2 regions of the Microtetraspora malaysiensis genome follow, and region 2 is predicted to be linked to the other one. Evidence: riboswitches for the same ligand, from Rfam matches in the RefSeq annotation. Region 2 holds a riboswitch; the other holds the start of a gene.
What was found. A riboswitch is a leader RNA that binds a small molecule or an ion and turns the genes downstream of it on or off. The one in region 2 is predicted to bind glycine.
Positions count from the first base shown of each region.

Region 1: linked by a shared signal. The riboswitch ahead of gcvP (aminomethyl-transferring glycine dehydrogenase) and the one ahead of gcvT (glycine cleavage system aminomethyltransferase GcvT) in region 2 are both predicted to bind glycine.

Region 1 covers NZ_CP191998.1:4,930,469-4,944,560, reverse strand. Annotated here, with positions in the region: gene ACQP1V_RS23480 (sugar phosphate nucleotidyltransferase) at 1-2,355, shown strand, start outside; gene ACQP1V_RS23475 (FHA domain-containing protein) at 2,559-3,062, shown strand; gene ftsR (transcriptional regulator FtsR) at 3,088-3,744, shown strand; gene ACQP1V_RS23465 (bifunctional nuclease family protein) at 3,818-4,288, shown strand; gene ACQP1V_RS23460 (MerR family transcriptional regulator) at 4,440-5,057, shown strand; glycine riboswitch at 5,210-5,300, shown strand; glycine riboswitch at 5,301-5,422, shown strand; gene gcvP (aminomethyl-transferring glycine dehydrogenase) at 5,475-8,333, shown strand; gene ACQP1V_RS23450 (hypothetical protein) at 8,460-8,972, shown strand; gene ACQP1V_RS23445 (alpha/beta hydrolase family protein) at 8,978-9,574, shown strand; gene ACQP1V_RS23440 (DUF5999 family protein) at 9,678-9,878, opposite strand; gene ACQP1V_RS23435 (extracellular solute-binding protein) at 10,534-11,826, shown strand; gene ACQP1V_RS23430 (carbohydrate ABC transporter permease) at 11,805-12,773, shown strand; gene ACQP1V_RS23425 (carbohydrate ABC transporter permease) at 12,770-13,600, shown strand; gene ACQP1V_RS23420 (MurR/RpiR family transcriptional regulator) at 13,640-14,092, shown strand, end outside.
Region 2 covers NZ_CP191998.1:7,843,458-7,857,549, reverse strand. Annotated here, with positions in the region: gene ACQP1V_RS36795 (DUF6286 domain-containing protein) at 106-708, shown strand; gene ACQP1V_RS36790 (hypothetical protein) at 711-1,187, shown strand; gene ACQP1V_RS36785 (hypothetical protein) at 1,116-2,510, opposite strand; gene ACQP1V_RS36780 (sugar kinase) at 2,640-3,599, opposite strand; gene ACQP1V_RS36775 (hypothetical protein) at 3,671-3,880, shown strand; gene ACQP1V_RS36770 (L-serine ammonia-lyase) at 3,867-5,240, opposite strand; gene gcvH (glycine cleavage system protein GcvH) at 5,275-5,664, opposite strand; gene gcvT (glycine cleavage system aminomethyltransferase GcvT) at 5,661-6,746, opposite strand; glycine riboswitch at 6,777-6,874, opposite strand; glycine riboswitch at 6,875-6,973, opposite strand; gene ACQP1V_RS36755 (hypothetical protein) at 7,074-7,304, opposite strand; gene ACQP1V_RS36750 (helix-turn-helix domain-containing protein) at 7,306-7,755, opposite strand; gene ACQP1V_RS36745 (glyoxalase) at 7,969-8,583, shown strand; partial or broken gene ACQP1V_RS36740 (AraC family transcriptional regulator) at 8,686-8,814, shown strand; gene ACQP1V_RS36735 (GNAT family N-acetyltransferase) at 9,058-9,609, opposite strand; gene ACQP1V_RS36730 (TetR/AcrR family transcriptional regulator) at 9,660-10,397, shown strand; gene ACQP1V_RS36725 (hypothetical protein) at 10,850-11,503, shown strand; gene ACQP1V_RS36720 (helix-turn-helix domain-containing protein) at 11,556-12,554, opposite strand; gene ACQP1V_RS36715 (PadR family transcriptional regulator) at 12,706-13,281, opposite strand; gene ACQP1V_RS36710 (ABC transporter ATP-binding protein) at 13,355-14,065, shown strand.

The sequences.
Region 1 (14,092 bases), 2.9 Mb from region 2:
GTGACCGTGCAGTTCCTGGCCGCGCTCATCCGCAACTACTTCGGCGACGGCGACGAGCTCGGCATGCGCCTCCACTACGCCACCGAGGAGATCCCGCTCGGCACCGCGGGCAGCGTGAAGAACGCCGCCGACCGGCTCCGCGACGAGCGCTTCCTCGTCATCTCCGGCGACGCCCTGACCGACATCGACCTGACCGACATGCTCAGGTTCCACGAGGAGAACGGCGCACTCGTCACCATCGGCCTCAAGCGGGTGCCGAACCCCCTGGAGTTCGGCATCATCATCGTGGACGAGCACGGCCGGATCCAGCGGTTCCTGGAGAAGCCCACCTGGGGCCAGGTGTTCTCCGACACGGTCAACACCGGCATCTACATCATGGAGCCCGAGGTCCTCGACGAGGTCCCGGCCGGGCGGTCGGTCGACTGGTCCTCCGACGTCTTCCCCCGGCTGCTCGAACGCGGCCTCCCGCTCTTCGGGTACGTGGCCGAGGGCTACTGGGAGGACGTCGGCACGCACGAGAGCTACCTCAAGGCCCAGGCCGACGTCCTCGAGGGCAAGGTCAGGGTCGACTTCGACGCCTTCGAGCTCGCGCCGGGCGTCTGGACGGCCGAGGGCGCCTCGGTCGATCCCGACGCGGTGCTCAAGGGCCCGCTCTACATCGGCGACTACGCCAAGGTGGAGGCCGGCGCGGAGCTGCGGGAGTACACCGTGCTCGGCAGCAACGCGGTGGTCAAGGAGGGGGCGTTCCTCCACCGGGCGGTCGTCCACGACAACGTCTACGTCGGCCCGGCCGCCCACCTGCGCGGATGCGTGATCGGCAAGAACACCGACGTGATGACCGGCGCGAGGATCGAGGAGAACGCGGTCGTCGGCGACGAGTGCGTGATCGAGTCCGAGGCGTACGTCTCCTCCGGGGTGAAGATCTACCCGTTCAAGACCGTCGAGGCCGGCGCCGTCGTCAACACCAGCGTGATCTGGGAGTCGCGCGGCCAGCGCAGCCTGTTCGGCCCGCGCGGCGTCTCCGGCCTGGTCAACGTCGAGATCACCCCCGAGCTGTGCGTACGGCTCGCCAGCGCGTACGCCACGATGGTCAGCAAGGGCGACACCGTCGTCACCTCACGCGACGCCTCCCGCGCGGCCCGCGCCTTCAAGCGGGCGGTCATCGGCGCGCTGAACTCGAGCGCCATCAACGTGGTCGACCTGGAGGCGTGCGCGCTGCCCGTCGCCCGCTTCCACACCTCCCGGGAGAGCGTCAAGGGCGGCATCGCGCTGCGCACGAGCGCGGGCGACCCGCAGAGCGTCGACATCGTCTTCATGGACGACACCGGCGCCGACCTCTCGCAGGGCGCCCAGCGCAAGCTGGAGCGCATCTTCTCCCGGCAGGAGTACCGCCGGGCCTTCCCCGGCGAGATCGCCGAGCTGACCTTCCCGGCCCGCGCGGTGGACACCTACACCCGCGAGCTGCTGCGCTGCGTCGACGTGAACGGCGTCAAGGACGCCGAGATGAAGGTGGTCGTGGACTGCGCCGGGGGCACGTCGTCCCTGGTCCTGCCCAGCCTGCTGGGCCGGGTCGGGGTGGACGTCCTCACCGTGAACAACCGCCTCGACGACGCCTCGCCGACCGAGACCTTCGCCGAGCGGCGCCGCGACCTGCAGCGCCTGGCCGAGCTGGTCGCCTCCTCGCGGGCCGCCTTCGGCGTACGGTTCGACCCGGTGGGGGAGCGGATCTCCCTGGTCGACGAGATGGGCCAGCTCATCAGCGAGGAGCGGGCGCTGCTCGTGGTGCTCGACCTGGTGGCGGCCGAGCGCAGGGGCGGCCGGGTCGCCCTGCCGGTCACGACCACCAGGGTGGCGGAGATGGTCTGCCGGTTCCACGGGGTGCAGGTGGAGTGGACGCCCACCAGCCTGGACGCGCTGACCACGGCGGCGACGCACACCGACATGATCTTCGCGGGGGACGGGCGCGGCGGGTTCATCGTCCCCGAGTTCGGCCCGACCCTGGACGGGCTGGCGGTGTTCCTGAAGCTGCTCGGGCTGGTCGCGCGCACCCGCCTGTCGCTCAGCCAGATCGACGCCCGCATCCCGGAGGCGAAACTGCTGCGGCGGACCATCCCCACGCCGTGGGCGCACAAGGGCACGGTCATGCGGTCGGTGGTTGAGGCCGCCGAGGGGCTGCACGTCGACACCACCGACGGCGTGCGGGTCGTGGGCGAGGACGGGAGCTGGGCCCTGGTCCTGCCCGACCCCTCGCAGGCGGTCACCCACCTGTGGGCCGAGGGCGGCGACGTGGACACCGCGCAGGCCCTACTGGAACGATGGGCCCGCGTCGTGGAACACGCGGCCGGAGCACAGTAACAATCTCCCCGATCATGCACAAATCTTGGGAGCTGTGACGTTCGGGAACACGGGAAACGGTGTGGCGGGATGGACCTTGAGCGGTGCGGGGCTGTAGCGTTGGTCAGTCCGTGTCGAGCACGCTTTCTTGACCTTTGTGCGTGATCAGCGTAAGTTGCGGCATTCGCCGTCTGAGCAAGTCATAAGAGAGGCCGAGCCGTTCGATGCCCAGCGTCTACTGCACGCAGTGCGGTCATGCCAACCCCGAGGATGCCCGTTTCTGCTCCAGATGCGGTTCCCCGCTGAGCGCTCCGGCGCCGGCCGCTTTCGACACCACCTCGACGATCTCGCTGGAGGCGGTGGACTACGAGTCGGGGCAGACCCTGCTGCCCGACAGGGCGGCCATCGAGCAGCTCCCGCCGGGCACCGCGCTCCTGGTCGTCATGCGAGGCCCCAACGCGGGAAGCCGCTTTCTGCTGGACAGCGATCTCACCACGGCGGGTCGCCACCCGGAGAGCGACATTTTCCTGGACGATGTGACGGTGTCCAGAAGGCACGTGGAGTTCTACCGGCGCGGCGGCCAGTTCACCGTCCGTGACGTCGGCAGCCTCAACGGGACGTACGTCAACCGTGAGCGCATAGAGGAGTTCCCCCTGACGGGGGGCGACGAGGTGCAGATCGGCAAGTTCCGGTTGGTGTTCTTCATGCGCGGCCTTGGGGGCCAGTGATCTCTGAGGGAGGGGCGGGTAAGTCATGAGCGCGCAGGCGGTACGGGCGTTCATGAGCATCGGGGAGGTGCTCGCGCTGCTGCAGGGCGAGTTCCCCGACGTGACGATCTCCAAGATTCGTTTCCTGGAGGGCGAGGGGCTCATCGAGCCGCAGCGAAGTCCCTCGGGGTACCGCAAGTTCACCCACGCGGATGTCGAGCGGCTCCGCTACATCCTCACCGCGCAGCGTGACCACTACCTCCCGCTCCGCGTGATCAAGGAAAACCTCGACGAGCAGGCTGCCCGCCCGCGGGCGCTGCCGCAGGAGACCCCGCCGGCACGGCTCAGCCGCGAGGAGCTGCTCCGGGCCGCCGAGATCGACGAGGACACCCTCGCCGAGCTGGAGAGCTTCGGCCTGGTGGCCTCCGTGGCCCGCTGGTACGACGCGGACGCCCTGGAGATCGCCCGCAACGTGGGATCGCTGGCCAGGTTCGGCCTGCACGCCCGCCACCTGCGCATGGTCCGGGCCGCGGCCGAGCGTGAGGCGAGCCTGGTCGAGCAGGTCGTGGCCCCGCTGCTGCGCCGCCGCGCACCGGGCGCGATCGGACAGGCCGAGGAGACCGGACGGGAAATATCCGGACTTCTCCTCGAATTGCACACTGTGTTGCTTCGTGGCAGTGTTCGCCGCGTTCTGGGGCAGTGACCGGGCCGACCCGCAGCGGGTGTTACGTTGAAGGCCTGGTGATATGCCGCGCCACTTTGAGACGGAGTCGCCCGTGTTGCAGATGGAGGTCGTGGGGGTTCGCGTTGAGATGCCCACCAACCAGCCGATCGTCCTCCTGAAGGAGACGAACGGCGATCGGTACCTGCCGATCTGGATCGGCATGACCGAGGCGACGGCCATCGCGCTCGCCCAGGCGGAGGAGCCGCCACCGCGCCCGCTCACTCATGATCTGTTCCGTGACGTGCTGGAGGCGCTGGGGGTGCGCCTGCAAACGGTCAACATCGTCGCGCTACGCGACCAGATCTTCTTCGCCGATCTGGTGTTCTCGAACGGGGTGGAGGTGAGCGCCCGGCCCTCGGACTCGATCGCGCTCGCGCTCCGCACCGGAGCGACGATCTACGCCAGTGAGGAGGTCCTCAGGGAGGCCGGCGTGAGCATGCCGGACGACCAGGAGGACGAGGTGGAGAAGTTCCGGGAGTTCCTCGACAACATCACGCCCGAGGACTTCGGACGTGCCGGGTAGGGGTTGATTTCGGGAATTTAACGCTTCACGACGCGCCGTGCGGGGTCGTTGACTGAGAATGTCCCCGGTCCTACGGTGCAAGGGAATCCACGGTTGTAATTCATGAACCCCCAGATCAGACCGTGGGATGAGAGAAAGCCGGAGGTCCGCAGTGGCGGTCAGCAGCGGCGAGGGTAAAGCGGCCGACCAGCATGATCCGGCCCGTCAGTCAGCGCGAGAGCGCGCCGGTGAGCAGGGACTGCTGTTCGACGAGCGCCCGATGAGACTGCCCGACGACATCGGGTACCGCGGTCCCACCGCCTGCGCGGCGGCCGGCATCACCTACCGCCAGCTCGACTACTGGGCCCGGACGGAGCTGGTCCTGCCGACCATAAGAGCCGCGCACGGATCCGGCTCGCAGCGCCTGTACAGCTTTCGCGACATCCTCGTGCTCAAGGTCGTCAAACGCCTCCTGGACACCGGCGTCTCGCTCCAGCAGATCCGGACCGCCGTCCAGCATCTCCGGGACAGGGGAGTCAACGACCTCGCCCAGATCACTTTGATGAGCGACGGCGTCAGCGTGTACGAGTGCACGTCGCCCGACGAGGTCATCGACCTGCTCCAGGGCGGTCAGGGAGTGTTCGGCATCGCTCTCGGGCGCGTCTGGCGGGAAGTCGAGGGATCGCTGGCCGAGCTGCCGGGCGAGCGGGCCGAGTCCGGCTCGGGTTCGGAGGCCGACCATCCGGCCGACGAGCTGGCCCAGCGCAGGAAGTCCCGTAAGACCGGCTGAGAGCCGCGAGCGAGAGCCCCGCGCCGCCCCCGAAGCCGGATATGACCAGCGAAAACGGCTGTGACCGGTGATATGGCGGCGGATCGGGTGAAAATCCACGAGACCGGGTGAATGCCCCGCCTCGGGGTAAGCGGTAGAGTGACGAAAGCCGACGACCCCGTGCGGGAGAGACCTCTTTAGTAGAGGCGCCGAAGGAGCAACCCTCCCCGGAATCTCTCAGGCATCCCGTACCGCGCGGGAGAGGCAACTCTGGAAAGCAGCACGTCCACCAGGCGTGCTCACCGACGGTGCAAGCCCTCCGGGGTGAAGCTCTCAGGTCGTTGTCCCGCCGCCGGTCGGCTGGTCGCGATGACAGAGGGGGAGACCGGGCGCACGCGTGCGCCCCCGAGGTCTCGACCCGCCGCAGGAGGCTTGCACATGACCGACCGGTCACCACTTCGCGATCTTTCCGGCCCGCCCTTCGCGGCCCGTCACATCGGTCCCTCGGACGCCGAGCAGGCGCGCATGCTGGAGGCCGTCGGATACGCCTCCGTGGCCGACCTGGTGGCCGTCGCCGTACCCGAGGCGATCCGGACCACGACGCCGCTCGCGCTGCCCGAGGCGGCGAGCGAGACGCGCGCACTGGCCGAGCTGCGGGCGATCGCGGGCCGCAACCGCGTCCGCACCTCGATGATCGGCCTCGGCTACCACGACACGATCACGCCGGGCGTCATCCTGCGCAACGTGCTGGAGAACCCGGGCTGGTACACCGCGTACACGCCGTACCAGCCGGAGATCTCGCAGGGCCGGCTGGAGGCGCTGCTCAACTTCCAGACCGCGATCACCGACCTGACCGGCCTCGACGTGGCCGGGGCCTCGCTCCTGGACGAGGGCACGGCCGCCGCCGAGGCGATGACCCTGGCCCGCCGGGCCAGCAAGGTCAAGAGTGACGTCTTCGTCGTCGACACCGACGCGCTGCCGCAGACCAAGGCGGTCCTCGCGACCCGGGCCGAGCCGCTCGGCATCACCCTCGTCGAGGCGGACCTCGCCGACCCCGGCGTCGCGCTGCCCGAGTGCTTCGGCGTGCTGGTGCAGTACCCCGGGGCGAGCGGGCGGGTGGCGAGCTTCCGCGCGCTCGCCGAGCGGGCGCACACGGCGGGCGCGCAGGTGGTCGCCGCCGCCGACCTGCTCGCGCTGACGCTGCTGGCGTCGCCCGGCGAGCTGGGCGCGGACATCGCCGTCGGCTCCTCCCAGCGGTTCGGCGTCCCCCTCGGCTTCGGCGGCCCGCACGCCGCCTACATGGCCGTACGCGAGGGCCTCCAGCGGCAGATGCCCGGACGCCTGGTCGGCGTCTCCGTCGACGCGGACGGGCGGCCCGCCTACCGGCTCGCGCTGCAGACCCGCGAGCAGCACATCCGCAGGGAGAAGGCGACCAGCAACATCTGCACCGCGCAGGTCCTGCTCGCCGTCATGGCCTCCCTGTACGCCGTCTACCACGGTCCGGACGGCCTGCGACGGATCGCCCAGCGCGTCCACCGCCACGCGGCCGTGCTCGCCGCCGGGCTGCGTCAGGGCGGCGTCGAGGTCGCGCACGAGGAGTTCTTCGACACCGTCGTGGCCCGCGTCCCCGGGCGCGCCGCCCAGGTCGTGGCCGCCGCCGAGGCGGCGGGCGTCAACGTCCGGCCCGTGGACGCCGACCACGTCGCGGTCGCCTGCGACGAGAAGACCGCGGCCGAGCACCTGGAGATCGTGTGGGCCGCCTTCGGCGTGCCCGGCTCCGCCGACGGCGCCGTGATCGACGACCTGGACCGGGTGACCCCGGACGCGCTGCCGGCCGACCTTGCCCGGACCAGTGACTTCCTGACCCACCCGGTGTTCCACTCGTACCGGTCCGAGACGGCGATGCTGCGTTACCTGCGCCGGCTCCAGGACAAGGACGTCGCCCTCGACCGCTCGATGATCCCGCTCGGCTCCTGCACGATGAAGCTGAACGCGACCACCGAGATGGAGCCGATCACCTGGCCGGAGTTCGCCGGCATCCACCCCTTCGTCCCGGCCGAGCAGGCGGCGGGCTACGTCGAGCTGATCGAGACCCTCGAGGGCTGGCTCGCCGAGGTCACCGGCTACGACGCGGTGTCGATCCAGCCGAACGCGGGCTCCCAGGGCGAGTTCGCCGGGCTGCTCGCCATCCGCGCCTACCACCACGGGCGCGGCGAGGGCGGCCGGGACATCTGCCTGATCCCGTCGTCCGCGCACGGCACCAACGCGGCCAGCGCGGTCATGGCCGGGATGCGGGTCGTCGTCGTCGCCTGCGACGACAACGGCAACGTCGACCTCACCGACCTGGCCGCCAAGATCGACAAGCACCGCGACGCGCTCGCCGCGATCATGGTGACGTACCCGTCCACCCACGGGGTGTACGAGGAGACGATCGTCGAGATCTGCGCGCGGGTCCACGAGGCCGGGGGACAGGTCTACGTCGACGGCGCCAACCTCAACGCCCTCGTCGGCCTGGCCAGGCTCGGCGAGTTCGGCGCGGACGTCAGCCACCTCAACCTGCACAAGACGTTCTGCATCCCGCACGGCGGCGGCGGGCCGGGTGTCGGGCCGGTGGCGGTCAAGGCCCACCTCGCCCCCTACCTCCCCGGCCGGGGCTCGGGCGACGTCTCCGCCGCGCCGTACGGCTCCGCGGGCATCCTGCCGATCTCCTGGGCGTACATCAGGATGATGGGCGGCGAGGGGCTGCGCCAGGCGACCGAGCAGGCGATCCTCTCGGCGAACTACCTGGCCCGGCGGCTCGCCCCGCACTACCCGGTGCTGTACACCGGGCGGGACGGCCTCGTCGCGCACGAGTGCATCGTCGACCTGCGGCAGATCACCAAGGAGACCGGCGTCACCGTGGACGACGTCGCCAAGCGGCTGATCGACTACGGGTTCCACGCGCCGACGATGTCGTTCCCGGTCGCGGGCACGCTGATGATCGAGCCCACCGAGAGCGAGGACCTGGCCGAGCTGGACCGCTTCGTCGAGGCCATGGTCGCCATCCGCGGCGAGATCGCCCGCGTCGCGTCCGGGGAGTACGACCCGACGGACAACCCGCTGCGGAACGCGCCGCACACGGCCGCCTGCCTGGTCGCCGACGAGTGGCCGCACCCCTACTCGCGCACGGTCGCGGCCTACCCCGTGTCCGCGCTGCGGGAGAACAAGTACTGGTCGCCGGTCCGCCGCATCGACCAGGCGTACGGGGACCGCAACCTCGTCTGCTCCTGCCCTCCCCTGGAGGCGTACGAGGACTGAGCGGAGTGAGCGCGGGGAGGACCGCGGGCCCGGAACGGAAGCGGGCCGTCATCATGCGGATGTCCTCCCCGCGCGGGCCCGCCGGTCGTTAGGATCTTGCCGATCCCCGATTTTGGAGGGCCCGGCATGACGGCCATCGACCCCGGACGGCAGATCGACCGCGCACGCGGGCTGGCCGAGGCGGGCGATCTCGACGCCGCCGCCGCGATCTTCGCGGAGGTCGCGGCCGACGGAGACGCGCCCGACCGGCAGGAGGGCGCGGCGGGGCTCTCCGACGTCGCCGAGCGGATGGCCGAGCGGCTGCTGGAGGACGGCGAGCCGGGGCAGGCCGCCGACCTCCTGCTGCGCGCCCTGTCCGTGCCCGGCGTCGCCGAGCCCGCCCGGTTGCGGATCCTGCTCGGCCTCGCCCACCTGGACATGGCCTGCGGCGAGTTCGCCGGAGCGGTCGAGGAGGGCGACGGCGTCGACGCCGGCACCGGGGGGCTCGCCATCGAGCTGCTCGCCCGCGTCCTGCCGCTGCGCGGCCGGGACGGCGACGCCGAGACCGTCTGGCGGTATGGCCTGGCCCACCCCGACACGGCGCTGGCCGAGGAGGTGCGGCTCCGCCTCAGCAGGGACGTGCGCCCCTCGGTAACCTGACCCCGGTGGAGCTACAGACACCGCACGGCCCGGGACGGGCCGAGGTGGACGAGGCGGCCGACCCGCGGCTGCTGCTCGTCCTCACGCACGGCTCGTCCGGGGGAGTGGACGCGCCCGACCTGCTCGCCGTACGCGACGCCGTCCTGGCCATCGGCGGGACGGTCGCCCGGGTGACCCAGCCGTTCCGGCTCAGAGGCGCCCGCGCGCCGGGCTCGGCGGTGCGGCAGGACGAGGCGTGGATCGCGATGATCGAGGAGTTGCGGGCCCGCCATCCGGAGCTGCCTCTTGTGCAGGGCGGGCGGAGCAACGGCGCGCGGGTCGCCTGCCGTACCGCCCGGGCGGTGGGGGCGGACGCGGTGGTCGCGCTGGCGTTCCCGCTACACCCGCCGGGCAAGCCGGAACGCTCCAGAGCGGATGAGCTGAGGCAGGCGGGTACGGACGTTCTGGTGATCAACGGGGATCGCGACCCGTTCGGAGTGCCCGAGGAGTCCGACGCGGCACGGCTCGTGGTGCTGCCGGGTGAGGGGCACGATCTGAAGAAGGATCCCGCCCGGGTGGGCGAGGAGGTGGCCCGGTGGCTGCTGGCGCGGCTGCGGGCCTGAGCCGGAGCAGGCGGCGAAAAGGTACCTGAGCCCGTCGCCGGACGGGGCGACGGGAAGGGGCCCGGCTGGACGGACCAGCCGGGTGACCCGGCCACGATGCCGATCAGGCGGCGCTGGAAGCCAGGTCGGTCGGGCGGTGCGGGGCGATGGCGACACCGTCGGGCAGCAGCTCGCCGGTGTCCTCGAAGAGGACGACGCCGTTGCACAGCAGGCTCCACCCCTGCTCGGGGTGGGCCGCTACGGTGCGGGCCGCTTCGCGGTCCTTCGCATCCGCGCTCGGACAGGACGGGCTATGAGGGCACATCGCCGGGGCTCCGTGTCTTATCGTTCGCCCGCACGCGGGCGGCGGGCGTCTGGGGTTGGTGTGTGACTGACAGCACATTGGTGCCAATACCAGTGTGCCGCTCGCTCGCCACGTGGCGACATAGTCCGTTAGGACGGTTTCGGCCGGTCCTGGGGAGGGGCCGGGGGCGCCCGCGCGGGTTCCGCTCACCACGTTGTGAGCTATTCCACAAGATTGCCTCAGGGAAGATAACGGTCCAAGCTCGACACGCCGTCCGTCTGATAACCGGCAGATTACGGTTCTCCGCGCCGTCTCCACGCCGCCCCCGCGTCGTTTCGCGGCGTCACCCGGAGGCCGGATCTCGACCCCGCTGTTCAGGCGGCCGGGCCTCGCGCAGCGACGTGGTGGCCCATCTGTACGGGGAGCGGGCCCGCGTGAAGTTTCCGTAAAGAAAGCGTTGACCATCAGGGTCGGATGTAAGTAACTTCCAGTCAACGCGGTGACCTTGGCGGACATTTTCCTACATGTCAGGGGTGGGTGACGTCACGTCGAGGACCGGAAACCCGTACGACGGCGCCCTGTTCGTCCTGTTCGTGGCGTGGGCCGGACCTCGAGCCACGTGGTGAACCCGACCCTCGGTGAGAACGAACGGAACTGCGGGCCGAAGGGAAGTCTCATGAAGAGAAGGTGGATCGCGGGGGCGATCGGGGTGCTCGCGGTGGCACTGGCGGCGTGCGCGCCCGGCGGCGGCGCGTCCGACCAGGGCGACAAGGCGGGCGCCGACAAGGTCACCCTCAGCCTGTGGTCGTGGCGGGTGGAGGACGTCAAGGCGTACGAGAAGATCCTCGCCAAATTCGAGGAGTCGCACCCGAAGATCCACGTCGAGTTCAAGCCGTTCCAGGCCACCGAGTACAACAACATCCTGGCGACGGGCCTGTCCAGCAGCGGCGGTCCCGACGTCGCCCAGCTCCGGGCGTACGGCGGGCTCCAGCCGCTGGTCGAGGCGGGCCAGCTCCTCCCGCTGGACGGCAAGGTGGAGGCGCTGTCCGGCTTCGACGCCAAACTGCTGGAGGGCTCCAAGGGCCACACGGACGGCAAGATCTACGGCGTGCCGTTCGCGTACCAGACGCTCCAGGTGCTCTACAACAAGAAGCTCTTCAGTGACAACGGCATCGAGGCGCCCGCCACCTGGGACGACATGATCGCGGCGGCCAAGAAGCTGAAGGCCGCCGGGATCACGCCGTTCGCCGTCGCGGCCGGCCCCGACGCCACCTGGACGCTGCCGATCACCCATGAGATCTTCGGCAACGCCCGCTACGGCAGCACCGCCTTCCGGGACGCGCTGGTCAAGGGTGAGAAGAAGTTCACCGATCCCGACTTCACGGCCTCCGTCAAGCTGATCAAGGACCTGGAGCCGTACTTCCCCAAGGACGTGGTGGCCGTCAAGGTCCCCGACGTCCAGGCGCTGTTCGTCACCGGGAAGGCCGCGATGTACCCGACGGGCACCTTCGACCTGGCGCCCGTGCTCGCGGCCGACCCGAGCCTGGAACTCGGCATCTTCCAGGTGCCGCCACCGCCCGGCTCCCCGGTGACCACACCGGTCACGCCGGGCTGGGCCGACGGCTCGTTCGGCGTCAACGCCAAGTCGGCCCACCAGGCCGAGGCGCTCGAACTGGTCAAGTGGATGGCGACGCCGGAGTTCGGAGAGCTCTATTCGACCGAGCTGAAGCAGCTCTCCGCGGTCCCCGGGGTCACGCCGTCGGACCCGCTACTGGCCGAGATGGCCAAGAACTACGCCGGCAACGGCGCGCCGTACACGCTGCTCGTGAACTTCCGGTACGGCCAGCCGAACGGTGACGCGGTCTTCCGGGACGAGGTGCAGAAGATGCTCACGGGCCAGACCGACCCCGAGGCGGTCGCCGCGAGTGTGCAGAAGGGCGTCGAGCAGTGGTTCAAGCCAGGGAACTGAGCGTTCCCCGACGTCGCGCGGCACGTACCGGCGCCCGCCGCCGGTACGCGCCGCGCTGGCGGGTGCTGGCCGTCTTCCTGCTGCCCGCGCTCCTGCTCTACTCGGTCTTCATCGTCTATCCGCTGGTGAGCGCGCTCGACTACAGCTTCTTCGAGTGGCGCGGGATCCGGCAGACGGGGTTCGCCGGACTCGGCAACTACCGGGACCTGCTCAGCGTCTACCCGTACGACCAGCAGCTGTGGCGGGCGTTCGGGCACAACGCGCTGTTCTTCGGCGGGACCATGCTGATCCAGAACACGGTCGGGCTGCTCTTCGCCCTCCTGCTGTTCCGGTACGGCCGGGGCAAGCGGTTCCTGCAGGCCGCGTTCACCACGCCGTACCTGGTGGACCCGCTGGTCGTCGGCTACCTCTGGAGCCTGCTGCTCAACCCGACGTTCGGCCCGGTCAACGCGTTCCTCGATGCGGTCGGGCTGGACTCGTGGGCGTTGCCCTGGCTGGGTGACACGCGTACGGCGCTGCCGATCGTCATCCTGGTCAACGCGTGGCAGTGGGTGGGCTTCCCCATGCTGCTGTTCTCCGCCGCGCTCGCCGGGATCCCGGCCGAGTACCACGAGGCGGCCCGGGTCGACGGCGCGTCGGCGTGGCAGGCGTTCCGGCGGGTGACGCTGCCGCTGCTCACCCCGGCGATCGGCGTGGTGAGCGTGCTGACGTTCATCGGCAACTTCAACGCCTTCGGGCTGGTCTACGCGATGGCCGGTTCGTCCGGATCTCCGGCGGGTTCGACCGACGTGCTCGGTCTGCTGTTCTACCGGGTCGGGTTCGTGGAGGGCGGCGTGGAGGCGATCGGGCGGTCGTCGGCGCTCGCCGTGCTGATGTTCGTGTTCATCTTCGGGGTGTCGCTGCTGGCCACCTCGTACTTCCGCCGCCGCGAAAGGAGGCTGGTGTGACGTCCGCGCGCCGGGCTCCGGGGCGGGTCGCCGTCCACCTGCTGCTGTGGGGGTACGCGGTCGTCGCGCTGCTGCCGCTGGTGGTCATGCTGCTCAATTCGCTGCGGCCGACCAGCGAGATCTTCACCGCGCCGCTGCGGCTGCCGACGTCGCCCACGCTGCACAGCTACCTCAAGGTGTGGACGGACGCGTCGTTCAGCACCTACTTCCTGAACTCGCTGATCGTCACCGGCGGCGCGGTGCTGATCGGCACCGCGGTGTCCGCGCTGGCGGCCTACCCGCTGGCCCGCCACGACTTCTTCGGCAGCCGTTTCCTCGGCGCGTACTTCCTGGCCGGGCTGATGCTGCCGATCCGGCTGGGCCTGGTGCCGATCTTCTACCTCATGGACTCCATGGGGTTGATCGACTCGCTGCTCGGGCTCACGCTGCTGTACGCCGCGTCCGGGGTGCCGTTCTGCGTCTTCGTGCTGTCGGCGTTCTATCGTTCCCTGCCCGGAGAGCTGGACGAGGCGGCCCGGCTCGACGGGGCCGGCGAGTTCCGGATCTTCGGGCAGATCATGCTTCCACTGGTGCGGCCCGCGCTGGCGTCGGTGACGCTGTTCCAGTTCGTGCCGCTGTGGCATGAGTTCCTCTACCCGCTGGTGCTGCTGCGCTCCGACGAGAAGTTCACCATCCCACGCGGGCTGTCGCAGTTCTTCGGCGAGTACACGACCGACTGGTCGGCGCTGTTCGCCGGGCTGGTCCTCGCCACGGCGCCGCTGTTCGTGCTGTTCGTCCTGGCGACCAAGCAGATCATCGCCGGGTTGACCGCCGGCATGAGCAAGTAGGCACGCATCGTACGTTCCGGAGACCTATGGGGAGGCGGCGTGGACGCCGGCGACGACTACTCGAGCGGCATCCTGGTGCGGTTACGCGGCGCGATCCCGTCCTTGCGGCCCGCCGAGCAGCGGGTCGCGCGCGCGGTGCTGGCCGACCCTCAGGGCGTCGCCGACCTGTCCATCGGCGTGCTCGCCCGCAAGTGCGGCACCTCGGAGACCACGGTGCTGCGGTTCTGCCGGGCCATCGGGTTGCGCGGCTACACCGAGCTGCGGCTCGCGCTCGCCCGCGAGATGGCGCTGGAGGCGTCGCGGGACGGCGGCGCCCGCCCGCTCGGCGGCGACATCACCGCCGACGATCCACTCGAGGAGATCGTCGCCAAGATCGGCTACAGCGACTCCCGCGCGGTGGCGGATACCGCCGAGCACCTCGACGTCACGGCGCTGGGGCGCGCGGTCGACGCGATCATCGCGGCCCGCCGGGTCGATCTTTACGGCGCGGGG
Region 2 (14,092 bases):
CTTCAAGATCCGGTCGATGGAGTGGTGCACCACCCCCGCCGATCTTTTGCGGTGTACGCATATGCACGTGAGCATGCCTGTACACGGGAAGTGGTGATCGGCCCGATGAGCATCGTCGAGGACATCCTCGCGGCCTCCCCGTCAGCGTCGGGGCGAACGGAACAGCGCACGCTGCGGCGCAACGCCGTCCGCGCGCTGCGGCCCGGGCGCGCTCCCGCGGGCGTCCTGGTCGCCGTCGTGATCGCCACGGCGGCGTGGACCGCGCTCGCGGTGATCATCGGGAGCCTCTTCGGCGCCCCCGCGGGGCCCCGGCTGGGCCGCCTGCTCTCGATCACGCTCGGTGACCCGGTCGTCCGGAGCGTGGCGAGCGCGATGGTCGTCCTCGGAGCGCTGCTGGTCGCCCTCGCGCTGACCCCCGGGCGTCCCCGGCTCGTCGCCGTGGAGACCACCGACCCGCATCTCGTGATCGGCCTCACCCGCAGTGGCCTGCGCCGTACGCTGGTGAGCGCGGCGCGGGGGGTCGAGGGGGTCGAGGCGGCCCGCGTCCGCATCCACCCGCGGCGCATCGAGGTGACCGTCGTCACCCGCACGCAGGGCACGGGCGAGTTGCTCCGCGCCGTCGGCACCGCCGTTGGGGACCGGCTCGCCGGCCTCGGCGTCCAGGGCCGTCAGGACGTCGTCGTACGGCTGCGCCGGGCGAGGGTGTGACGATGCGCGCGTACCTGGGAAACCGCGTCGGCATCCTCGTGGTCGGCCTGGCCCTGCTGGTGGGCGGCGTCGCCGTGCTGCTCGCCGCGGGCGAGCGGCCCGGGGACCCGGTGCTCGACCTGAGCTTCTTCACCGAGAACGCCTGGGCGCGGCCCTTCGGCGTTCTCGTGCCCCTGGTGATCGGCATCGTCGCGACGCGCTGGCTGCTCGTCGCCCTCGGCTGGGGGCGGATCGGCACGCGTACCGGCTCGGGGATCGCCATGCTCGGCGTGGCGCTCAAGGGCGTTCAGGGCATCGGCAAGCTGTACGTGCGGCTGGTCGGCGACAGCAGGATGCGGATCAGCATCGACCTCCTGCCCGAGGCGGACCCGGCCGAGGTGATCGGCCGGCTGAACGCCGAGGCGGTGTCACGAGTGCGCGGCCTGGTCGGCCGCGGAGACCTTCCGACGCTGGTCAGGCTGCACATCCGGCGCCGCTGACCGGCGGGCGCCCAGCGCCAGCCCGGCCGCGAGGCAGGCGAGCGGCACCACCGGCACGATGTAGCGGTGGTCGAAGGCCGCGATCATCGGCGGGGCGAAGAGCAGGGCCGCGGCGGCGGCCAGCGGCGGGATCACGGCCCACCGCCGCACGAACAGGCCGCCCAGCCCGATCAGCAGGATGACCGCGAGGAACGGCCCGCGCAGGTAGCCCTGCTCCTGGTAGGCGCGCAGCCACCCCGCCCACGGCTCCACCACCCGGCTCTCGCCCGAGGAGCCCTGGTAGGCGGTGGTGAGCTGCGTCGCGGTGCGCCCCGCGGACGCGATCTTGTCGGGGAACGGCTTCGCCGAATCAGGGAAGACGTACGCGCTCTGCGGCCCGGGGGAGGGGTAGACCCGGCGCTCCCACTCGAAGGCCCAGAGAGCGTCGCTCAACCCGGTGCGCAGGAAGTCGAGCGGCTGGCTGCGGATCGCCAGCGACGCGAACTCGCCGGCCAGCTCCTCCCGTTTCGCCCCGACGCGCTGGAGCGGGGAGGTGGCGTCCCAGATGTAGGCGGGCGCGGCCAGTCTCGGCTCGGTGGGGCAGAGCGGGGTGAGGCGCGGAGCGGGGTCCATCTTGGTGCAGTCGGCGAACGTCATGGTGCGCGACCACAGCCACGTGCTGCTGCCGCCCATGCCGTACGAGCCGTGTGCGCTGTGGAACCAGACGGCGTAGCCGCCGAGGACGACCGCCGCCGCCGCGACGCCCGAGACCAGCGCTCGCGCGCCCGCCCGGGTCAGCAGCAGCCAGACGGCGGCGATGACGATCAGCGGGAGCCCGATGGTCCGGGTGACGGTCGCCAGCGCCAGCAGCAACAGCGCCGCGGTTGCGGCCGTGACGGACGGTTTCGGCCGCCACACCAGGATCGCCACCCCGGCCACGGCCAGGAAGGTGAACAGCAGGTCGGCCATCATCAGGTGTTCGAGCTGGATCTGGTGGGCATCCAGGAGGATCGGCGCGGCGACCAGCGCCGCGATCCATCCCCGCAGTGCCGTACGGCGGCGCAGCATGACGTAGACGAGGACGGCGATGCCGATCCCGAGCAGATGCTGGACGATCACGACGGCCTGGATGTCGCGCAGCGGGCTGAGCAGCCACAGGAACAGCGAGTAGCCGGACGGGCGGGACGCCAGCGGGCGCAGATCGAGGCCCGAGCTCAGGTACGCGAACGAGTCGGCCCAGAACCACAGCGCCGGGCGGTAGCCGAGCACGGCCAGCGCCCGCAACGCCACGCCGAGCACGAGCAGGGCGGCGAACGCCAGGTGCGACCGCAGGAACGAGGCCACCTTCCCCCTTGCGGTTGCTTAACCGACCGACAAATCAGGAACCGCCAGGATAAAGCATGATCCTGTGAGGAAAGGCGTTGCCTTGGGGCGCCGAGCGCTGTCATGCCGGAGGCGTGACAATGAGCAGGCTCAGCGGGTGACGCCCTCCTGGCGGGTGAGGAGCCCGAGTTCGGCGCGGGTGGGCAGGCCCTCCCAGTCGCCGGAGACCGTGCAGGCGAACGCCCCGGCGGTGACGGCGGTGTCCAGGCGGGTCTCGGGCGGCGCGCCGGCGAGCAGTTCGGCGAGGTATCCGCCGACGAAGGCGTCGCCCGCGCCCACCGGGTCGAGCACCTCCACGGGTACGGCGGGGCGGACCAGCGGACGGCCGTCCACCAGCGCGGCGCACCCCTTGGCGCCCAGCTTGACGACCACCTGCGTCGGCCCGAGGTCGGCGAGGGCGGCGGCGAGGTCGAGCGGGTCGTCCTTGGCGGGCACGAACAGCTCGGCCTCCTCGATCCCGGCGAAGACCACGTCGCTGTCGGACAGGATGCCCGACAGCCGTTCGGCCGCGTGGGCCCGGCTCCAGAGCCTGCCCCGGTAGTTGACGTCGAAGGAGACGGTGACGCCGTGGCGGCGGGCCAGGCCGACCGCGTGGCGTACGGCCTCGGCGGCGGAGTCGGAGAGCGCCGGAGTGATGCCGGTGACGTGCAGCAGTCCGGCGCCGGCTATGGCGTCCTCGGCCACGTCGGCGGGGCTCAGCCGCGATCCGGCGCTGCCCGCCCGGTAGTACCAGACGTTAAGCGACTGGTTGGTGCGCCGTTCCTTCACCATGAGGCCGGTGGGCGCGCCGTCGTCGACGATTGCGCGTACGTCGAGGCCCTCGGCGCGCAGTTCGCGCAGCACCAGGTCGCCGAAACCGTCGGCGCCGACCCGGCCGATCCAGGTGACGGGGACGCCGAGCCGCCGCAGCGCGATGGCGACGTTGCTCTCCGCGCCGCCGACGCCGACGGCCATGCTCGGCGCGTGCCGGAGCGGACCGGTGCGCTCGGTGGTGAGCAGGGCCATGGTCTCTCCGAGCGTGATCGCGCCCCGCGGCTGCGGCTCACCCATCGCGCCTCCCTCCGTTCTCGGCGGTTTCCCGGCGGTCCCGCGAGTCGCGGGGCTCACGGCGGGGACACCCGGTGCTGGAGTCGGCGCTCGCCGCGTGGGCCCGGCACACCCGCGACGACGAGCCGGACGACCCCGCGGCCGCCCGGCTGCGCGCGGCCTGGTCGGGACGCCGGGACGCGGAGGCCGTACGGGCGCTCCTGCTCGTCCTCGGCGCCGCCGACCTCGCGGACGACACCGGCCTGGTCACCGCCGTGGCCGGGCGCCTGATCAGCACTCGATGACGTTGACGGCGAGGCCTCCCCGGCTGGTCTCCTTGTACTTGTCGAGCATGTCCCTGCCGGTGTCACGCATGGTCTTGATGGCCTTGTCGAGCGACACGAAGTGGCGGCCGTCGCCACGCAGCGCGATGCGGGACGCGGCGATCGCCTTGACCGACGCCACCGCGTTCCGCTCGATGCACGGGATCTGAACCAGTCCGCCGATCGGGTCGCAGGTCAGGCCCAGGTTGTGCTCGATGCCGATCTCGGCGGCGTTCTCGACCTGCTCAGGGGTGCCGCCGAGCGCCTCGGTGAGCCCGGCCGCGGCCATCGAGCAGGCCGACCCGACCTCACCCTGGCAGCCGACCTCGGCGCCGGAGATCGAGGCGTTCTCCTTGAAGAGCACCCCGATCGCCCCCGCGGTGAGCAGGAAGCGTACGACGCCGTCGTCGTCGACCCCCTCGACGAACCGCGTGTAGTACGACAGCACCGCCGGGATGATGCCGGCCGCGCCGTTCGTCGGGGCGGTGACGATCCGGCCGCCCGCCGCGTTCTCCTCGTTCACCGCGAGCGCGAACAGGGTCACCCAGTCCATCGCGCGCAGCGGGTCGCGGTCGGCCTCGGTCTGCAGGCGGCGGTACAACTGGTTCGCCCGCCGCCTGACCTTGAGCCCGCCCGGGAGGACGCCCTCCATGGAGGTGCCGCGCCGTACCGACTCGGCCATGACCGACCACAGGTGCAGCAGCCCCTCGCGGATCTGCGCGGGCGTGCGGCCGAAGGCCTGCTCGTTCTCCAACATGAGCGCGGAGATCGACAGGCCGGTCTCCGAGCACCGGGCGAGCAGCTCCGCCCCCGTGGTGAAGGGGTGGGGGAGCACGGTGTCGTCCGGCTTGATGCGGTCGGCGCCGGTGGCGTTCTCGTCCACGACGAACCCGCCGCCGACCGAGTAGTAGATCTTCTCGCGCAGGATCTCGCCCGAGTCGGTGAAGGCGGTGAACCGCATCCCGTTCGGATGGTGGGGCAGCGTGATCTTGCGTTCGAAGACGAGGTCGTCGCCGACGACGAAGGGGATCTCGCGGGAGCCGTACAAGGTGACCGTGCCCGACTCCCGCATGGCGGCGAGCCGCGCGTCGACCGTGTCCACGTCGACCAGTTCGGGCTTCTCCCCGGACAGGCCGAGCAGCACCGCCTTGTCGCTGCCGTGTCCCTTGCCGGTCAGGCCGAGCGAGCCGTACAGAATGACCTCGACGCGCGAGGTCTTCTCAAGTAGACCGTCCTGGTGAAGGCCGCGGGCGAACTTGTGCGCCGCGGCCATCGGGCCGCCCGTGTGGGAGCTGGACGGCCCGATGCCCACCTTGAACAGATCGAAGACACTGATCGCCATGATCCATGCCCTTATCTGGAAATCTCAGGGAATTTCAGGATTCGCCCGAGGTGAGGGTGGTGTACTCGGCGGCCGAGAGCAGGTCCTCCGGCTCGCCCTCCATGCGTACGCGGAACAGCCAGCCCTCGCCGTACGGGTCGGAGTTGACCAGCGAGGGGTCGTCCACGACCGCCGGGTTGGTCTCCACGATCTCGCCGCCGACCGGGGCGTAGATGTCGCTCACCGACTTGGTGGACTCCACCTCGCCGATCGCGTCACCGGCCTCGACAGTGCTGCCCACCTCGGGCACCTGCACGAAGACCACGTCACCGAGCTGCTCCGCGGCGAACGCGGTCACACCCACCGTCACGGTGAGACCGTCGTCAACGCCGGCCACCCACTCGTGCTCCTTGGTGTAGCTCAGCTCTTCGGGGATGCTGCTCACTTGCTCCTCCTGTAGAAAGGCAGATCAACGACGTCAACGGGCTCTTGGCTGCCACGGATGTCCACGGCCAGATTTCCCTTTTCGAGGGCGTCGGCCGAGACGTACGCCATGGCGATGGGCTTGCCAAGAGTCTGTGAAGGCGCACCGCTGGTCACCACGCCGACGACCTCGCCCTCCCGCGTGACCGGGTATCCGTGGCGGGGGACTCGGCGGCCGCGCGCCACCAGGCCGACCAGGCGCCGCTCGGGGGCCGGGTGCCCGGACAGCGCGGCCTTCCCGACGAAGTCGCCCGGCTTGTCGAACTTCACGACCCGGCCCAGCCCGGCGTCGAAGGGCGTCATCTCCGCGGTCAGCTCGTTGCCGTACAGGGGCATGCCCGCCTCCAGCCGGAGGGTGTCGCGGGAGGACAGGCCGCACGGCCGCACCCCCAGCTCCGCGCCCGCCTCGGTGAGGGCGTTCCACAGCCCGGCGGCGTCCTCGGGCCGGGAGAACAGCTCGAACCCGTCCTCGCCGGTGTAGCCGGTACGCGCGATCATGACCTCGAACCCGGCGACCGTGCCGGGGAGGCCCGCGTAGTACTTGAGCCCGACCAGGTCGGCGTCGGTCAGCTTGCCGAGGATCGCGGTGCTGTTCGGCCCCTGGATCGCGACCAGCGCGTACGCGTCCGACCGGTCTTCGACCTGGGCGTCGTACGACTTCGCGCGCTCGGTCAGCTCCTGTGCGACCTTGGCGTAGTTGGACGCGTTGGCGACGACCATGAAGTCCTCCGGCGCGAGCCGGTAGACGATGAGGTCGTCCAGCACGCCGCCGTCCTCCGTGACGATCATCGTGTATCTCGCCCGGCCGGGCTCGAGCACGCTCAGGTGGCCGACGAGGGCGTAGTCCAGCGCCTCTCCTGCCTGCGGGCCGGTGACGTGGATCTCGCCCATGTGGGACAGGTCGAACAGCCCGGCCGCGGTGCGCACCGCGTTGTGCTCGGCCGACTCGCTGCCGTAGCGCAGGGGCATCTGCCATCCCGCGAAGTCGGTGAGCGTGGCGCCGAGGCCTTCGTGAACCTCACGCAACGGGGTAGATCGTGACATGATCGCACCTCAGGAAGACGGATGAGAGCATCCTCCCCCTCTGTCATCGGTGCCTGAGAGCTTCGTCCGTTTTTTGCCGGACTTTCACCTTCGGCGAGGCCGGTCACGGCCTGCTTTCCAGAGGTCACCTGGCCCGCACGGTCCTTTGCCTTGAGAGGTTCGCGGGGAGGGCTTGCTCCTTCAGGGGACCTGACCGGCTTGTCAGGACGCTCTCCCGCACGGGTTCATTCGGTGCCCCGTCAGCCTAGTGGTCGGACGCCATCTCGCGAAACTGCCTACCGCCGCTCACCTCGGAGTAGGCCGCGCGCCTCCAGCGGCTCGTAGACCTCAGACCGCTCGCAATTCGGCGACCGACTGGACCAGGCCGCTTCTTTCGAGACTGGCCAGCACATCCTCGGCGGTGCCGGGCGGATTCCTCCAGGAGTCGGCGATCTGTTGCTCCAGGATCTGCTGAGTCCACTTCGCCTGCACGATGCCGGCCTGGGCGATCCTGATCAGGAGATCGCGAAGTGTGCTCGGGTACAGCACGCATGCGTCGTACACAACGGTGAAGACCACGTCAGTCGAGCCCTAGATCGCGTGTCATGGCCGACAGTTCGTCGGCGGCTGCTCTTCGGCGCTGGTCGTCCTTCCGTCTGTACTCCAGAAGTGACTCGGCGCGGACTCTTCTGTGTGTGCCCACCAGGCGATATTCGATCTCTCCTGCTTCGAGGAGGCCGATGAGGTAGGGGCGTGACACGTTGAGAAGGTCGGCGGCCTCCTGGGTCGTCAACTCGGCGTGTGCCGGCACCACGGACACGCCGCGACCGGCCGCCATATGGGCGAGTATCGCGGCAAGTAGTTCGACGGCGGCACGTGGCATCACCAGCTCCTCCCGCGTCTCCTCCGCCACGATGCGGATCCGCGCCGGATTGTCGGGGTGGCGCCGCAGGTAGCGGCGAACCCGATGAAGCGCGTCGCGAGCTGCGGCTGCGTCGGGGGAGTTCGGCTGGAGCGGAGCGGATGTCATGGTGCACCTCCAGACGCAGTATCCGACGCAATCGCAATAAACGCAATAGACGAAAGAGTCGCAACAGGCGCGGCCGTGTGTACGCCCGCGACGGCGAGGTGGCACGCCCTCGGGTAGCTCCCGGCCGCCGGGCGGCGGGCGTGGCGAGGCGGGCGACAGAGCGATCAGGAATCGAGAAGCGCCGGTCGGGGAGCCGCAACTAGCGTCATCGCCATGGCTTCCATCGAATCCGTCACCCTTGAGGTGGCCGACCCCACCGCCGTCGAACGCTTCTACACCGACGCCTTCGGATTGGACTCGCCGGTGCGCCTGCGGGCCTCGGAGGCGCCGACGACCGGCTTCCGTGGGTTCACGCTGTCGCTCACGGTGTCCCAGCCGGCCAACGTCAACAGTCTCATCGGCGCCGCTCTGGACGCCGGCGCGTCGCCGGTGAAGCCGGTCACGAAGTCGTTCTGGGGTTACGGCGGCGTCGTCCAAGCCCCCGACGGGACGATCTGGAAGGTCGCGACCTCGGCGAAGAAGGACACCGGCCCGGCCACCCGGCAGATCGACGAGATCGTGCTGCTGCTGGGAGCGGCGGACGTGGCCGCGAGCAGGCGGTTCTACGTTGACCGTGGCCTGGCTGTGGCGAAGAGCTTCGGCCGCAAGTATGTCGAGTTCGCCACGGGGTCGAGTCCCGTCAAGCTGGCGCTCTACGGGCGCCGTGCCCTCGCCAAGGACGCCGGCGTCTCTCCCGACGGCACCGGATCGCACCGGCTCGTGATCGGCAGTGACATCGGGTCCTTCGCCGACCCGGACGGGTTCGCGTGGGAGACCGCGTCGCGTTGAGCCGGGTGGCGCGGCCGCACCCGGCCCCGCCCCTCCTGTCCCGTGGTGGCTACCCGGCGTGCGGCCCAGATGCTCGCAGGCATCGATGAAAGGAGTTCTCTCATGTGTCACCCTTCGTGGACGCGCGCACTCAACGAGGCGCACCGCCGGGGCGACCTCGCGCAGCTGCGGCGCGGTCGGGACCGGATCGACCGGGAGTACGCGCAGCCGTTGGACATGGAGGCGCCGGCCGGCGCGCGCGACGGCGGGGATGTCGTCGTGCGTGGTGACGCAGGTGGCCAGACCGGTCCGGAATCGAGAGGTGCCGACCCCGAGCAGCGACCGGCCTGACCGGCGCGGACATCACCATTCGCACATGACGGCCCGAAGGCCCCCGGCCTTCGGCGCTCGCCGCGCTATCTGGGCCGGCTGTGGGTGGGGGTGGGGCTTCGGGACATGACGCTCGCGGTGTCCCGTGTGCCACCGGTCAGCCGGTCACCGGCCCAGGGCGCGCCATTCGGGAGCAAGGACCGCCCAGACCTGCTTGTCGTAGCGCACGCCCTCGTACGGCCATGCCTCGCGTCGCACGCCCTCCAGCGTCATGCCGAGCCGCTTGGCCACCGCTGAGCTGCGGTCGTTGTCGGCCCGGCAATGCCACTCGGCCCGGTGCAGCCCCCGGGACGTGAACGCCCAGTCCAGCAACACGCCACACGCCTGCGTGATCAGGCCGTGGCCCTCAGCGGACGGCTCCAGCCAGCAACCGATCTCACACGAGCCGAGAGCGGTATTGAAATCGGTGAACATCACACCGCCGGCCAACACTCCGTCCCGCCAGATGCCATATATGCGGGCACCGTCGCCGGCCTGGCGTTCGGCATATCGCTTGAGCGTGGCCCGCGCCCCGTCGACATCGTCGGTGACGAACGCGGACCCGACCCACGGGCGAATGTGCTCGCGAGCCCGATCCAGATGGTCGGCGAACTCCTCGGCATGCCAGACCTCCAGCCCACCAAGGCGAGCACCGTCGCGCAGCGGCAGCGAGAACATGAGGGCCTCCCATTCACATAACAAGTGTTATGGCAATGTACCGTGGCAGCGTGTCACGCACCAAGGGAGATCACGAGGCCCGTCGACGCGACGTCTCCGAAGCGGTCTGGCAGGCCATGGCCACCCGCGGCTTCGCCGGCCTGACCCTGCGCGCCGTCGCCGCCGAACTCGGCGCGACCACCGGCCTGCTCACGCACTATTTCCCCACCAAACAGGCCTTGGTGACGTACGCCCTCGACCTACTCGAACAGCGCACCGTCTCCCGCCCCCGCCGCCACACGGGCGAAGGTCTGGCCGCCCTCAGGGACGCACTGCTGGACATCCTGCCGCTGACCCCTGAAGCCGCCGACAGCAATCGAATCTGGGTCTCCTCCTGGGACGCCGCGCTCTCCGACCCCGCCCTGGGCACCGACTATGCCCGCAAATACGCCCAAAGCCGCGACAGGCTGCGCGAGCGGGTGGCCGCGGCCCAGAAGCTCGGCGACCTGCCTCCTGGCGACCCCGCGCCCATCGCGGCCGGCGCTCAGTCCTTCATCCTCGGCCTGGTGGTCCAGGCCCTGTTCGACCCGGCGGCGTTCCCGCCACAGCGGCAAGTCGAACTCCTGGACGACTACCTGGCCACCCTGACCACCCGTGCTGATGATCCGACGACGATCACTCGGCCCGATCCCGGCGGGGGCTCTGAGCACCGGTCGATCGCCGGCTGCTGTGGCCCTGGCATCGCCGAACGACGAGCGCCGCATCATCGCCGAGATGATGGCCAAGGGCACCTCACGGGTGGCCTGTAGATCGGCGGACCTGCGAGGCGCGTCGGCTCATGCGGTGGCCTGGTCGCCGGTGGTGGCGGTATGGATCGGGACGTCTCCCGAGGCGAGGTCGGCCAGGCGTTTCTCGGAGGCCGCGCCCACGGGCGCGTCGAGCCAAGTGGGCCGTCACGCAACCTTGGCCAGTCACGGCGTGTCACCCCACGCGAAACCGGTCCCCAAGGCAATCCGCCGTGCGAGTTCTGATCGCACCGGAAGGCGTTATCGGAATGAGATGTTCCGCCGTCGCGGATTGCCCAGGGATCGCCCAGAGGGCGGGGTATGGGCTGTTCGCGCGTCGTGATCCGCGAGCGAACAATAGGACAGGTGTTGCCGCCCGGAAAAGGCTGTGCCCCGGGTGGCATGCGATGCAGAGGCAACACCGGGGCTTAGGTAACTCACTGTAGCCCGACGAGCAGCGATGTGAAAGAGGGTAGATGGATCCAGCGGACGCTGCTCATCTCCGCGATCTCCTTTCGGCTGCTCGACTGGGCGAGTACGAGTTGGCAGCCGGAGGGGAGCCGGACATCGCCTTTCGGCTTCATTGCTGGAACACAGAGTTGGCCGCGGCCTTTTACGGGCCCCTGCAGTACCTCGAGATCGCTGTACGCAACGCGTTGCACCGTCAGATGGCGGGGATCTTCCAGCGGGACGACTGGTGGGATCACCCGGATGCCGATCTCAACTCGGTTGCCATGGCGAAGATCCGGGACGCGAAGGCGGTCGTCATGCGAACCAGGGCGAGCGTTCCGCCTGACTGCGTGGTGGCCGAGCTCGTCTTCGGATTCTGGGTCTCCCTGCTCACCTCGGGAGGTCGTCACAACTATGAACGCCGGTTCTGGCGGCCCGCCCTCTGCCGGGCGTTTCCCGGGTTCAGGGGAAGGCGGCGAGATCTCCATTCCGACCTCGACTACCTGCGCGTTCTCCGTAATCGGATTGCCCACCATCGACCGATCTACCACCGCCATCTGCGAGCTGATCATGACACGTTGCTGAGAACGCTCGACTACGTCTCACCCGCGCTGGCCGCATGGGTCGAAGCGCACAGTCCGGTGCCAGAGGTCCTGTCGCGCAGGCCCCTCATACGCTGAACTCACCACGGCAGCTCAGGCGGTGGCCTGGTCGCCGGTGGTTGCGGCGGTCTCAGAGCCAGCCACGCGCTGACGCTTCGGCACCGGCCTGGAACCTGGTGGTGGCGCCCAGCCGTTCGACGACCGCGGCGATCCGGCGGGTGGCGGTGCGCGCGCTCACCCCGAGCTGCCTGGCGATCGTCTCGTCCTTCAGCCCGGCATTGAGCATCCGGAGCACCAGGAGGTCCTCCTCGTCCGGCCTGTCGCCGACAGGTGGCGGGGCCCCGGTGAGCGGCTGGCCGCGCTCCCAGTAGGCGTCGAACAGCTCGATGAGCGCGTCGAGCAGGCCGGAGGGACGGATCAGTGCGACGTTGTCGTAGACGCCGTCCACCAGGGGCATCAGTGCCAGCCGCCGGTCGGCGATCCGCAGCTTGAACGGCAGGCTGGGCAGGAACCTGGACCGCTCACCCTCCTCGGCCAGCTGGAGCAGGGTCTCGAACCGGCCGGAGCGTTGTAGGGAATCCGGACAGTACACGACCCGGATGTCCACCCCGCGCGCGATCAGCTGCCGGGTGCCGGCGATCTCCGACTCGTTGGTGTCCGCCGAGTCGTCGGGCCGACCGATGTAGGGCGGCCGGTCGAGCACCAGCAACTCCGACGTGACCGCCCTGTTCAACTCCGTCATCTGCCGCTTCACCGCGTCCTCGCCCGAGAGGATCTCCACCAGGCCGGCCGGGTCGGCCCGCAGCCGGCCCGACTGGTAGAGCTGCGCGAAGTCGGCGACCGTGGTCCGGACCTCGGCCAGCCCCGCCTCGGCCTCCAAACGGCGCCTGTCGATCAGCCATCCGAGCGCCGCCTCGGGTGCCACCGGCTCGTACCTGCCCGGTCCGGTCCGTCGCAGCAGTCCGAGTTCGGCCAGCCGGGACAGTGTGTGCCGTACCCGCGCGGTGCTGACCCGCAGCAAGCCCGCCAGGTCGGCGACTGTGCGGTCGGGGTGGCGGAGCAGGAACCGGTAGACCTGTTCGTCGAAATCGCCGATGCCCACCGCACCGAGCACTGACTGGTCTTCCACCTACCACCTGACCAGATAGTGACGATTTTCGCCATGTGACCGAAATTGCCTGCACTATATCCCGGCAACATCCCGGCGACTGATCCGCACGGGCCGCTCACTTCTCCCTGCCTCCCGGCGACCTTGCCGCAGAGTGACAGTCACAGGCTCCTCAGGCGGTGACCTGGTCGCCGGTGGTGGCGGCGGTGTGGATCGGGACGTCTCCCGAGGCGAGGCCGGCCAGGCGTTCCTCGGCGGAGTCGATCACCTGCAGGTCGGCCTTGATGTGCGCGGCGGCGGCATCGATGAGCAGCGCGACGAGCGGGTCACCGGCGTGCGCGCGGCGCTGCCTGGTGAGCGCGCCGAGATCGGCCAGGTGGGCCTGCCGCTGGGCGGAGACGAACGCGGCCAGCTTCTCGGGGCCGAGCCGGCTCGCCCCGAGAAGCTTGAGGAACAGTTCGTCGCGGAAGCCGGAGGTGCGGACCCACGGGGTGGTGGCCCAGGTCTGCAGCTCCTCCGCTCCTCCGGGCGTGAGCTGGTAGATCGTCTTGTCGGGGCGGTCGCTCTGTGCGATGTGGTCGCGGACGACGTGCCCGTCCCGGACCAGGCGGTCGAGGATCTGGTAGAGGTGCCCGATGTTGAGCCCGCCCCACTGAGGTCCGACGGCCGCCTCGAACCTGGTCTTCAGCTCGTAGCCGTGGCTGGGGCCGTCGGCGAGGAGGGTCAGGACGGCGTGGCTGAGCGGCATCCGGAGCCACCTTCCTCAATTGTGACAATGTAGGACCTCCCATGCTGCCCTACATTGTGACAATGTACCGGTCATGGGAGTCGAAGTCAGCCTGCGAAGCGTCACCCGGAAGTACGCGTCGGCCGTGGCGCTCGACGAGGTGAGCCTGGACGTCGAGCCGGGAAGCGCGGTCGCGCTCATGGGGCCGTCCGGCGCGGGGAAGTCGACGCTGCTCCATCTGGTGGGCGCGATGGATCCGCCCGACGCCGGTGAGATCGTGGTCGACGGCGAACGCGTCCACGACCTGTCGCGGCGGGGACTCGACCGGTACCGCCGGCGTATCGGGTTCGTCTTCCAGCGCTTCCACCTGCTGCCCGCGCTCAGCGTGCTGGACAACGTGCTGGCCCCCGTGCTTCCCCGACGGGTGGATTTCGACCGCAGAGCCAGGGCCATGGAACTGCTGGAGGCCGTGGGGCTGGCCGACCGCGCCTCGGCCTTGCCGAGCCGGCTGTCCGGGGGCCAGCAGCAGCGGGTCGCCATCGCCCGCGCGCTCATCGCCCGGCCGCCGCTGCTGCTCGCCGACGAGCCCACGGGCAACCTCGACAGCGCCACCGGACACGAGATCGTCGATCTGCTGCTCACGCTGCGGGAGGAGCACGGCATGACCATGCTGATGGCCACGCACAACCCTGAGCTGGCGGCCGTCTGCGACCGCGTCGTACGGATGAAGGACGGGAAGGTCGTCTCCGACGAGCGGCTCACGCCGTCCCAGGACGTGCTCGACCGGATCGGACGGCTCGGATGATCCGCCTGGCGTGGGCCCGGCTCCGCC